One region of the Anaerobacillus sp. 63XJN7_4_ISO-PGPR-S23-413 genome, then DNA from elsewhere that is predicted to be linked to it. Evidence: riboswitches for the same ligand, from Rfam matches in the RefSeq annotation. Region 1 holds a riboswitch; the other holds the start of a gene.

Region 1 (4,683 bases):
AGTGATTACCGATATTTTCATCACAATGTCTAAACAAAGCAGGGAGACTTAAGGACAAAAATAACTGAACTTTGCACTTAAGTCTCCTTATATAAAGATAAAATATTGAATTTTGATACGTACTGCTTCAATCTTTCCACTTTCTGTTCACTATCCGCTAAGGCTACATAACCATCCGGACGGATCAGGTACAGCGCATTTTCCTGCAATCCTTTTTTCGTCATTGCTTTTTCAAAGCTAAACTCATATAGAGCATATCCAGATACCCTGGCAAAATCCTTAACGGCTTCATTTGCCTGACCATATACGTGAAGCTGCCAATCCATTGACTTAAGCGCTCCATAATTATTGCATGAATTTGTTTGAATCCATGGCAGGCGATCTCCACCATGAACTTCCCCCGCTGTACCATCACTAAGATGACTTTCGCGATAATGAATGTTGATTTGAGAAAGCCTTCTAAAGGCTGCTTTTCGAGCAATTGAAAAGGAACGAAGCGCAAATGGAGCCACGTTCGGTATAACGATTTTGCGCAGTAATCTGCTCGTCATGTGATCGCCTATAATAGAAGTAAATGCTCGATCTGTTGTATCGATTAGCGTTCTCGCAAAGCCAATGCGCTCCTTTTCAAACGTATCAAGAATAGCTTCATCCGCTTTCTGAAGCAGCACTGCGGCTAGCTTCCACGCTAAGTTCACCGCGTCCCCAATCCCGGTGTTCATGCCCTGTCCGCCAGCCGGGCTATGAATGTGCCCAGCATCTCCGGCAATAAAGGCACGTCCTTTTCTAAAATGACTGCTAACGCGATGATGAACTTTGTACGTTTGGAACCAGTTCACATGCTGAATCGTTATGCCTGTTCTCTGCTCGATCAGCGACTGGAAATCCTTGAACGCAACTGAGCTTTGATCGGTTAAATGGCGAGGAACTATTCCAATAATCCGCTCCATTCCCGTGCTTCTAACTGGCATGAACAGGTAAAAGGTGTCAGAATCTAAATACACATTTAAACTACTTTCAGATAACTGGCCAGTGTTCGCTTTAACATCTGCCACAAAAAACAGTTCCTCATACGTTCCACCTGGAAAATCAAAAGCAACTTCTCTTCGAACGGTACTGTGTGCTCCATCACACCCGCATATATATGAAAACTCACTCCGCTCTTCCTTATTATCTTTTTTAATAACGGCTTGAACATGGTCCCCTTCATCCATAAATGAAACCAACTCTGTCTTCCATTCTACCTCAACGCCTTCGTCGGCTAATTTGTTAATTAGCAGCTGCTCGTGATCATCTTGCGGATAGCTTAGGGCAAATGGGAAAGGACTTAATCCTTTTCCAAGATCGTGAAAATTGATGTTGGCTTTTGCTTTCATTCCTTCTCGAAATTGGATAGACTTCACTTTAATCCCCCGGTGGATGACTTCTTCCGCGAAGCCCATTTGGTTATAAAATTCTAGGGTTCTAGCGTGTACAATTAGCGCACGCGATGCTTCTCCGGGTCCCTCATTTTTCTCGATGATCCGAAATGAAACTCCATATTTCGCTAGGTGGAGTGCTAATACAAGACCCGTAGGACCTGCGCCAACAATTAGTACGTCAGAACTCATTTCTCAATCTCCTTTCATTGGCATTCCAAATAAAAAAACTGAAAAATCAAAGAAAACAGTTAACAAATTCACCTTTTTATGGTATTTATTATATAAGTATATCCTTATGTCAAGATACCTCAGTAAGAGAACCACAAAAAAAGAGAATGCGATGAACTATCATTCTAGCCTGGGCACTTGAGTGATAGGGAGCAAGTAGTGCAACCGGCTCCTTAAAAAGGAGAATGAACATGGAAAAGTGTACATTGTACGGGCACGCTAATTTATTTTCATCACACACACTGCGAATGATGGAACTCCTAAGACGTCACGACCCTCATAGCTTTCTCCATTCAGTACAAACTACGAGCTACTTCATTGATTTCTGTTTGCATTACAATTTCCGATCACTGTTGAAACGGCGCTTTCTTGAGTCTGTTTTGCTACATGACATCGGTAAACTACTTGTCCCAACAGAAATTCTTCAAAAAAAGAGCCCACTAACCCTTTATGAGAAAGAGTATGTCGAGCGGCATCCAGAGTTTGGAATAGAGCTACTTAATGATTTTCCAGAGATTGATATTGAGCCGTCTCTTATACTAAATCATCATGAGAATAGCGATGGTACTGGCTATCCTTATCAATTACAATATGAGCAAATTCCTCGATCTGTTTCGATTCTTCGAGTCATCGATAGCTTCATTGCGATGACGTCTGATCGAGCTTATCGTCCAAAACGTTCTGACCAATCAGCCATTCATGAAATTAACGTTCATCGGAATAACTTCTATGAGCCATCCACTACCTCCTTGTTTATCTCTTATTTGGAAAAACGGCTAAAAGGGAAAAAGGTTCTGCTTCATTATTTTGATTATGCCAAACGTCAAAATTAAGCAGCGCTATTCAATAACCGTTTAAACAAAACCAAATACAACAGGGAGGGCGAATAGATTGCGACTCTTATCAACTAAGGATTTACTAATTGCATTTTGTGATGCGTATACTCTTCAATTAGATGAAGCTTTTATTGAAATGTTAACGAGCGAAATCATCCGAAGAGGCATCAATCCTCCCCAAACACGTACGGAGTGTTACGAACAAATCGCCAATTTCACTTGATGAGACAGCCTCTCATGACGCTATATAAAAAAAGCTTATCTGGTCACAACTGGCCAATAAGCTTTTTTTGATAAATTCTAATTGATTTCATCTCCCTTCACAAATAAATTTACTGTTAATACGCTTACATATGTTTGCATTTTTTAGGAAGTGGTAAATTTAAAGTGAGATAAAAAAGTTAATTATTATTGAAAGGAATGATCTTTGTTGAAGGAATCAATCCCAGAACTAACGTTGAATGATGGACTTACACTACCCGCTATCGGTTTCGGTACTTACTTGCTAAATGGAAATGAAGGGGCAACCGCTATTAATAGTGCGATTGACGTTGGCTATCGCCTCATCGATACAGCTTACAATTACGAAAACGAAGGAACCGTAGGCGAAGCCATTCGTCGAAGTACAGTTCCTAGAAATGAACTGCGCGTCACTTCTAAATTACCAGGTCGCTATCAAGAATATAAGAAAGCTGTTACGGCCATTCAAGAGTCGTTATATAGAGCCAACCTGGATTATTATGATTTGTACCTCATTCACTGGCCGAACCCTAAACAAGGTCTTTATACAGAAGCTTGGCAAGCTTTAATTGACGCTAAGAAATGGGGACTCATTCGCTCGATTGGCGTATGTAATTTCCTTCCGGAGCATCTAGAGCAATTGGAAAAGGAAACCGGCGTAAAGCCAAGCATCAATCAAATCGAACTACACCCCTTCTTCAACCAGGAAGATCAGAGAAGATTTCATCAACAAAACAACATCAAAACACAATCCTGGAGTCCGCTAGCTCGAGTGACTGACATTTTAGAAAATGAAACGATCAGTCATATTGCAAATCAACATAACAAATCAGTCTCTCAGGTGATTTTACGCTGGCATTATCAATTAGGATCCATCCCGATTCCTAAATCTTCTTCTCCAGAACGTCAGCTTGAGAACCTCTCTATTTTTGACTTTTCTTTAAATGAAACAGAAATGGCGATGATGGCTGAATTAACGAAACCAAATGGACGATTGAATGATCAAGATCCAGCTACTTATGAAGAATTTTAAATTTCTCCATCTAACGATTCAACTAACCAACTAGAATAGGATGCCCTGCAGCCATAACAGGTTCTGTTTAGAGCTGCAAATATACAAATATATACTGTTCTAGAGTCTGATTTGATAGCTAAATCAGACTCTTTACTTTTCCATGGTGTTGCTCTTTTGGTTGTATCTTTCAACCATTTTTAGAATATCATTTAGACATCCATTGTACGCTTCAGAATTAGTACTTGAAAACGACTTCAATTTCGGTAGATAATGAATGGATAATATGGAAATTATATGGTGAAATGTAAAAAGAGAGAAACTTCTATTCTTCGATTAACTCGAAGGTTAGTTAAAGGGAGCTTGGATTTTAAGCCTTATGTATGTACAAGTAGGGAGTGAACTGTTTACCTAACGGGAATAGCGCCTCAGATGCGCAACGTTCAGCCCCCATCACCGCTATAGTAAGAACATATAAAAAAGTTAACCAGAAAAGTCTGGCTAACTTTATATTACGAACGGTTGCTTTAAAAAACAGAATAACTAGATATATAATTGGCGGATCGTTCTTTTGGGTCCGTCTTTTAATTTATTATCATAGTATCTATAAACACAGGTAAGCATCATTAAGCAATAAAATATTTCCCTAATGCCTGCTGTAACGTACCTAACGTTTTGATTTCTTCACCTAATTTAATGCCAAGCTCCGTTACTTTCCTTACAACTTCCTTCCTTAATCCGGTTATGACAGTGTTACACCCCATTAGTGAGGCGCCATCAATGATTTGAATCAATCGGTAAACCTCTTCACGCCTTATTTCTGCAACTCCGGACAAGTCCATAATCAAAGTTTGGATACGCATTTCGCTTATTACGGATAATACCTTATCCTCAAGTATTTCGGTTCGTTGAGCGTCAATTGCTCCTATTAAAGGGAGAATGCTTA
Region 2 (4,683 bases), 990 kb from region 1:
AAGAAGCGACCTACTGGTTATCAGATGGTTGGGCAACAGTAAAGAAAGAAAATTGGCAAGCACCGTTGCATTGGGTTGAAAAGGATGGGGAGTGGTATACCTTTACGCTTCATGGGTTAGTTCCACTAAATTTAGAAGAACCTGTTACACATATTAGCTACTACGAAGCTGAAGCATATGCAAGCTTTGTAGGTAAAAGACTTCCTTCTGAGTCCGAATGGGAACTTGCAGTTCGCGATCAGCCGATTGCGGGTAATTTTGTTGAAGATGGCATCTATCATCCCGTCGCATCGGTCAAGAAAAATGAAGGTATAATTAAAAAAGCCTATGGAGATGTGTGGGAATGGACGAAAAGTCCTTATATGCCTTACCCAGGTAATAAACCGCTTGACGGGGCGTTGGGCGAGTATAATGCAAAATTCATGAGCAGTCAGATGATTCTAAGAGGCGGATCATGTGTTACCTCCGTAACTCATATTCGCCCGACCTATCGAAATTTCTTTGGTCCAGATAAACGCTGGCAATTTACCGGCATTCGTCTTGCAGATGATGAGCTATGATAAAAACTTCGCCAAGTATTCAGCTAGTTGATCTTTTGCCAGAACAATCTGATCGACTTCAAGAAGTTTTAAAGGGATTGACAGCTCCTAATAAGAAGCTTGAGCCTAAATTTCTTTATGATCAATATGGATCTGAGCTATTTGAAGAAATCACACAGCTAGAAGAATATTATCCGACTCGAACGGAACTTGGAATAATGGAAGAGTCTCTTGATGATATTCTTGCTTACATTGGCGAAGAATCTAGGGTTATTGAATTTGGAAGTGGGGCAAGTCGCAAAATCAGACTTCTTCTTGAATCTGGATTGATTCAAGAATATAGTCCTATTGATATATCGAAAACATTTTTGAAAGAGTCTGCAGCACAATTGGCATTTGATTATCCTAACATTAAAATTACTGGTATTGTTGCGGATTATACAAATGCCTTTCATCTGCCGGAACATCTGCTTGATCCTTCTAAAAAAAATACGGTCTTTTTTCCCGGTTCTACAATCGGTAATTTTGAGAAGCAAGAAGCAGAAAGGTTTTTATCAAGAATTTCGAGTACACTATCAAGTAATGATGGATTATTAATTGGAGTTGATCTAAAGAAATCACCATCTCTTCTGCATCGTGCTTATAATGATAGCAAGGGAGTAACTGCAAAGTTTAATTTAAACATGCTTCGTCATTTGAATCTTTCGTTAGGGGCGAATTTCTCCCTAGATCAGTTTGAGCATTACGCCTATTATAATGCTAATCTGGGAAGGGTTGAGATGCATCTTGTCAGTATGCTAGAGCAAATGGTGACCGTTGGTGATCAACATATACATTTTGAGAACCATGAAACGATTCATACGGAGAATTCCTATAAATATAGTCTAGAGGAATTTAAACTGTTAGCAGAGAATTCAGGTTTCACATCAATGAAAACATGGACTGATCAAGAACAGCTTTTCAGTTTGCACTATCTTAGTGTGAAATAACGTAAGCTTTCTTACAGACATTCAATGATTATTTCGATATAATTGTTAATGAAGATATAGGTGAAGGAGAGATAATCATGAAGAAGATTGAAACAGCTGATTCTTATCAGTCATTCATTAACAATAATGACGTATCCATTCTAAAATATGAAGCTAACTGGTGCCCGGATTGCAAGCGCCTTGACTTTTTTATTGATGATATAATGAATGCTCATCATGAAAAACAATGGGCTCAAATCGATATTGAACAATTCCCTGAAATTACAGAGGAAAATGATGTTATGGGTATTCCGAGCCTTCTTGTCTATAAAGACGGCAAAAAGATTGGTCACTTGCATAGTGCGAATACCAAAAATCCAGATCAGGTGAAAGAATATTTAAGTCAATTCTAAACAAAAGAGAAGGTTGCGAAGGCAACCTTCTTTTATTTTGTTAGAACATATTCAATGGAGCCGTCGATTAATGAATGAACAAATGCAACTGTATATCCAATGCTAAGGTAAGTAGAAAGTGTCTCACTACAATGGGGATGTAATGGTTCTGTTGGGGCATGAAGACTTTTATACATGGTTTTTACGGTACTAGAGGTGGGTTCACAACGAAGTAGTACAACATGTTTGCCGCTCCAGGCGGTACTAATATGATTTCTCTGCATATCACTCTTCCTTTGTGAAAAATATATTCAGGGAATACAGTTAGGATATGAGTGAAATCCTAGGATGTTAGAAGTAGAAATGAAAATTTAAAAATATTTTGAATTTTCATCAGATAACTGGTATATTAGTAGCATATAACGTCAAACTTCTCGATAATCGCATTTATTCACTAAAAAGTTGTGTGTTTTGTAAGTTTAAGGTCGGAATGTGTCATTTCTGAATTCTCCAGACAAGGGCAAACCATCCTAAAGGGTGGGACGCAAAGACACAGGTCTAATGTTGGTTCTCCAACGATGACGGCTGGTCCTCCTGGAAAACCCAAGAAGGAGGAGAAAAGAATGACCATGGCGAAACCTAAGCCTAAGAAGGTACTTGATCAAGAATGGGTTATTCTCATGAGGGCTGCCAGGGAACTTGGATTGAAGAAAGAAGAGGTACAGGCATTCTTAAGACAAGACAAAAACCGACATCTATGAATATACATAAATGAATGACGACCTTTAAGGTCGTTTTTTTGTGATAAGCTTTGATGAAAGCAAATACGGTGTGAAATGAATAATCCTTGACTTTAGGGCAATATTTTTTGTATCATATGTCATATCAATTGCATACATAAACCATACTAACTATGAAGGATAAATAGTAGTCAGAATAACCTTGACTTTAGCGATTCGGGGACGGTGGAAGCCCGAACGAGGTCTGATGAAACGGCAGTCTGGAGTTACGTTTCTCAAAGTGGATGCCTTATTTGCATCAACTAGGGTGGAACCGCGGGTGCATAAGCTCTCGTCCCTGGACATTTTTTGTCCATGGATTGGGAGCTTTTTATATTGATTGAGAAAAAAGGAGAGAATGACATGACAATTTCAATGGATCAGATCGTTTCAGTATCAAAGCACAGAGGATTTATTTTCCCTGGTTCTGATATTTACGGTGGACTAGCAAATACGTGGGATTATGGACCACTTGGTGTAGAACTTAAGAAAAATATTAAAGATGCATGGTGGAAGAAGTTTGTTCAAGAATCACCTTATAACAGTGGTCTAGATGCCGCCATTCTAATGAATCCAAAAACGTGGGAAGCTTCAGGTCATTTAGGTAATTTCAATGATCCTTTAATTGATTGCAAAAGCTGTAAAACACGTCATCGTGCAGATAAATTAATTGAGGACGCTCTTTCTACTGATGAAGAGGACATGATTGCAGACGGCCTTTCATTTGAAGAAATGGAGCGTTTGATGAAAGAAAATCATATTACTTGCCCTGAGTGTGGCAGTGAAGATTTCACAGAAATTCGTCAATTTGATCTTATGTTTAAAACCCATCAAGGTGTAACTAAATCGAGCACGAGTGAAATTTACCTTCGCCCAGAAACGGCGCAGGGAATCTTCGTAAACTTTAAAAATGTTCAACGCTCTATGCGTAAGAAAGTGCCTTTTGGTATTGCGCAAGTTGGAAAAAGCTTCCGAAATGAAATTACACCAGGTAACTTTACATTCCGTACTCGTGAATTTGAACAAATGGAGCTTGAATTCTTCTGTAAGCCAGGTAACGAATTAGAGTGGCATGAGTATTGGAAAGAGTACTGCAAAAACTGGCTTCTAAATCTTGGTGTAAAAGAAGATAGCATCCGACTGCGTGAGCATGCAGAAGATGAGCTGTCGCATTATAGTAATGCAACAACTGATATCGAGTACAAGTTCCCATTTGGCTGGGGCGAACTTTGGGGTGTTGCTTCACGAACAGATTACGACTTAAAGCAGCATATGGAACATTCCAATGAAGATTTCACTTATCACGATCAACAAACAGGGGAGAAGTATGTGCCTTATTGCATTGAGCCTTCACTTGGTGCTGACCGCGTCACTCTTGCTTTCTTGATTGAAGCATATGAGGAACAGGAGCTTGAAGATGGCACAACTAGAAGTGTGATGCACTTCCATCCAGCGATCGCTCCGTTTAAAGCTGCTGTATTCCCTCTATCTAAGAAGCTTTCTGAAGAAGCGCGTGCTGTTCATGCGGAACTTTCGAAATACTTTATGGTTGATTATGATGAGGCTGGCTCAATTGGTAAACGTTACCGTCGTCATGATGAAGTTGGTACACCGTACGCTATTACATTTGATTTTGATTCTGTTGAAGACCAACAAGTGACGATTCGTGACCGTGACACAATGGAACAAAAGAGAATGCCGATTTCTGAACTGAAAAGCTTTCTTGAAGAAAAAACACAATTTTAATGTAGGAAGCCGCTCAAAATACGAGCGGCTTTTCTTTATATTGAAGAATAACAATGATTCTTATTGATCGTTTACCCACGAGATTAAGCTAACTTGTTGTATAACTAATAAGGAGTGAATAGTAAGTGAAGATTCTATGGGATTTTGATGGCACATTATTTGATACATACCCTGCTTTTACAAAAGTAATGAAAGAATTAGTTTCTAAAGATGTAAAGGAAGAAGATATTTTAAAAGAGCTAAAAGTGTCTTTTCGTCA

What was found. Region 1 has a riboswitch for cyclic di-GMP ahead of AC0VYO_RS05790 (HD-GYP domain-containing protein). Riboswitches for the same ligand answer to the same signal wherever they lie in the genome.
Region 2: another riboswitch for cyclic di-GMP. It lies ahead of AC0VYO_RS11065 (anti-repressor SinI family protein); the one in region 1 lies ahead of AC0VYO_RS05790 (HD-GYP domain-containing protein).

Annotation. Positions count from the first base shown of each region.
Region 1 covers NZ_CM149688.1:1,056,111-1,060,793, reverse strand. The annotation lists gene AC0VYO_RS05800 (CBO0543 family protein) at 1-52, shown strand, start outside; gene AC0VYO_RS05795 (FAD-dependent oxidoreductase) at 78-1,610, opposite strand; cyclic di-GMP riboswitch class II at 1,746-1,829, shown strand; gene AC0VYO_RS05790 (HD-GYP domain-containing protein) at 1,841-2,482, shown strand; gene sda (sporulation histidine kinase inhibitor Sda) at 2,541-2,708, shown strand; gene AC0VYO_RS05780 (aldo/keto reductase) at 2,916-3,758, shown strand; gene AC0VYO_RS05775 (STAS domain-containing protein) at 4,364-4,683, opposite strand, start outside.
Region 2 covers NZ_CM149688.1:2,047,125-2,051,807, forward strand. The annotation lists gene egtB (ergothioneine biosynthesis protein EgtB) at 1-560, shown strand, start outside; gene egtD (L-histidine N(alpha)-methyltransferase) at 557-1,528, shown strand; gene AC0VYO_RS11055 (thioredoxin family protein) at 1,606-1,920, shown strand; gene AC0VYO_RS11060 (hypothetical protein) at 1,953-2,183, opposite strand; cyclic di-GMP riboswitch class I at 2,409-2,497, shown strand; gene AC0VYO_RS11065 (anti-repressor SinI family protein) at 2,523-2,660, shown strand; gene AC0VYO_RS11070 (glycine--tRNA ligase) at 3,042-4,424, shown strand; gene AC0VYO_RS11075 (HAD-IA family hydrolase) at 4,550-4,683, shown strand, end outside.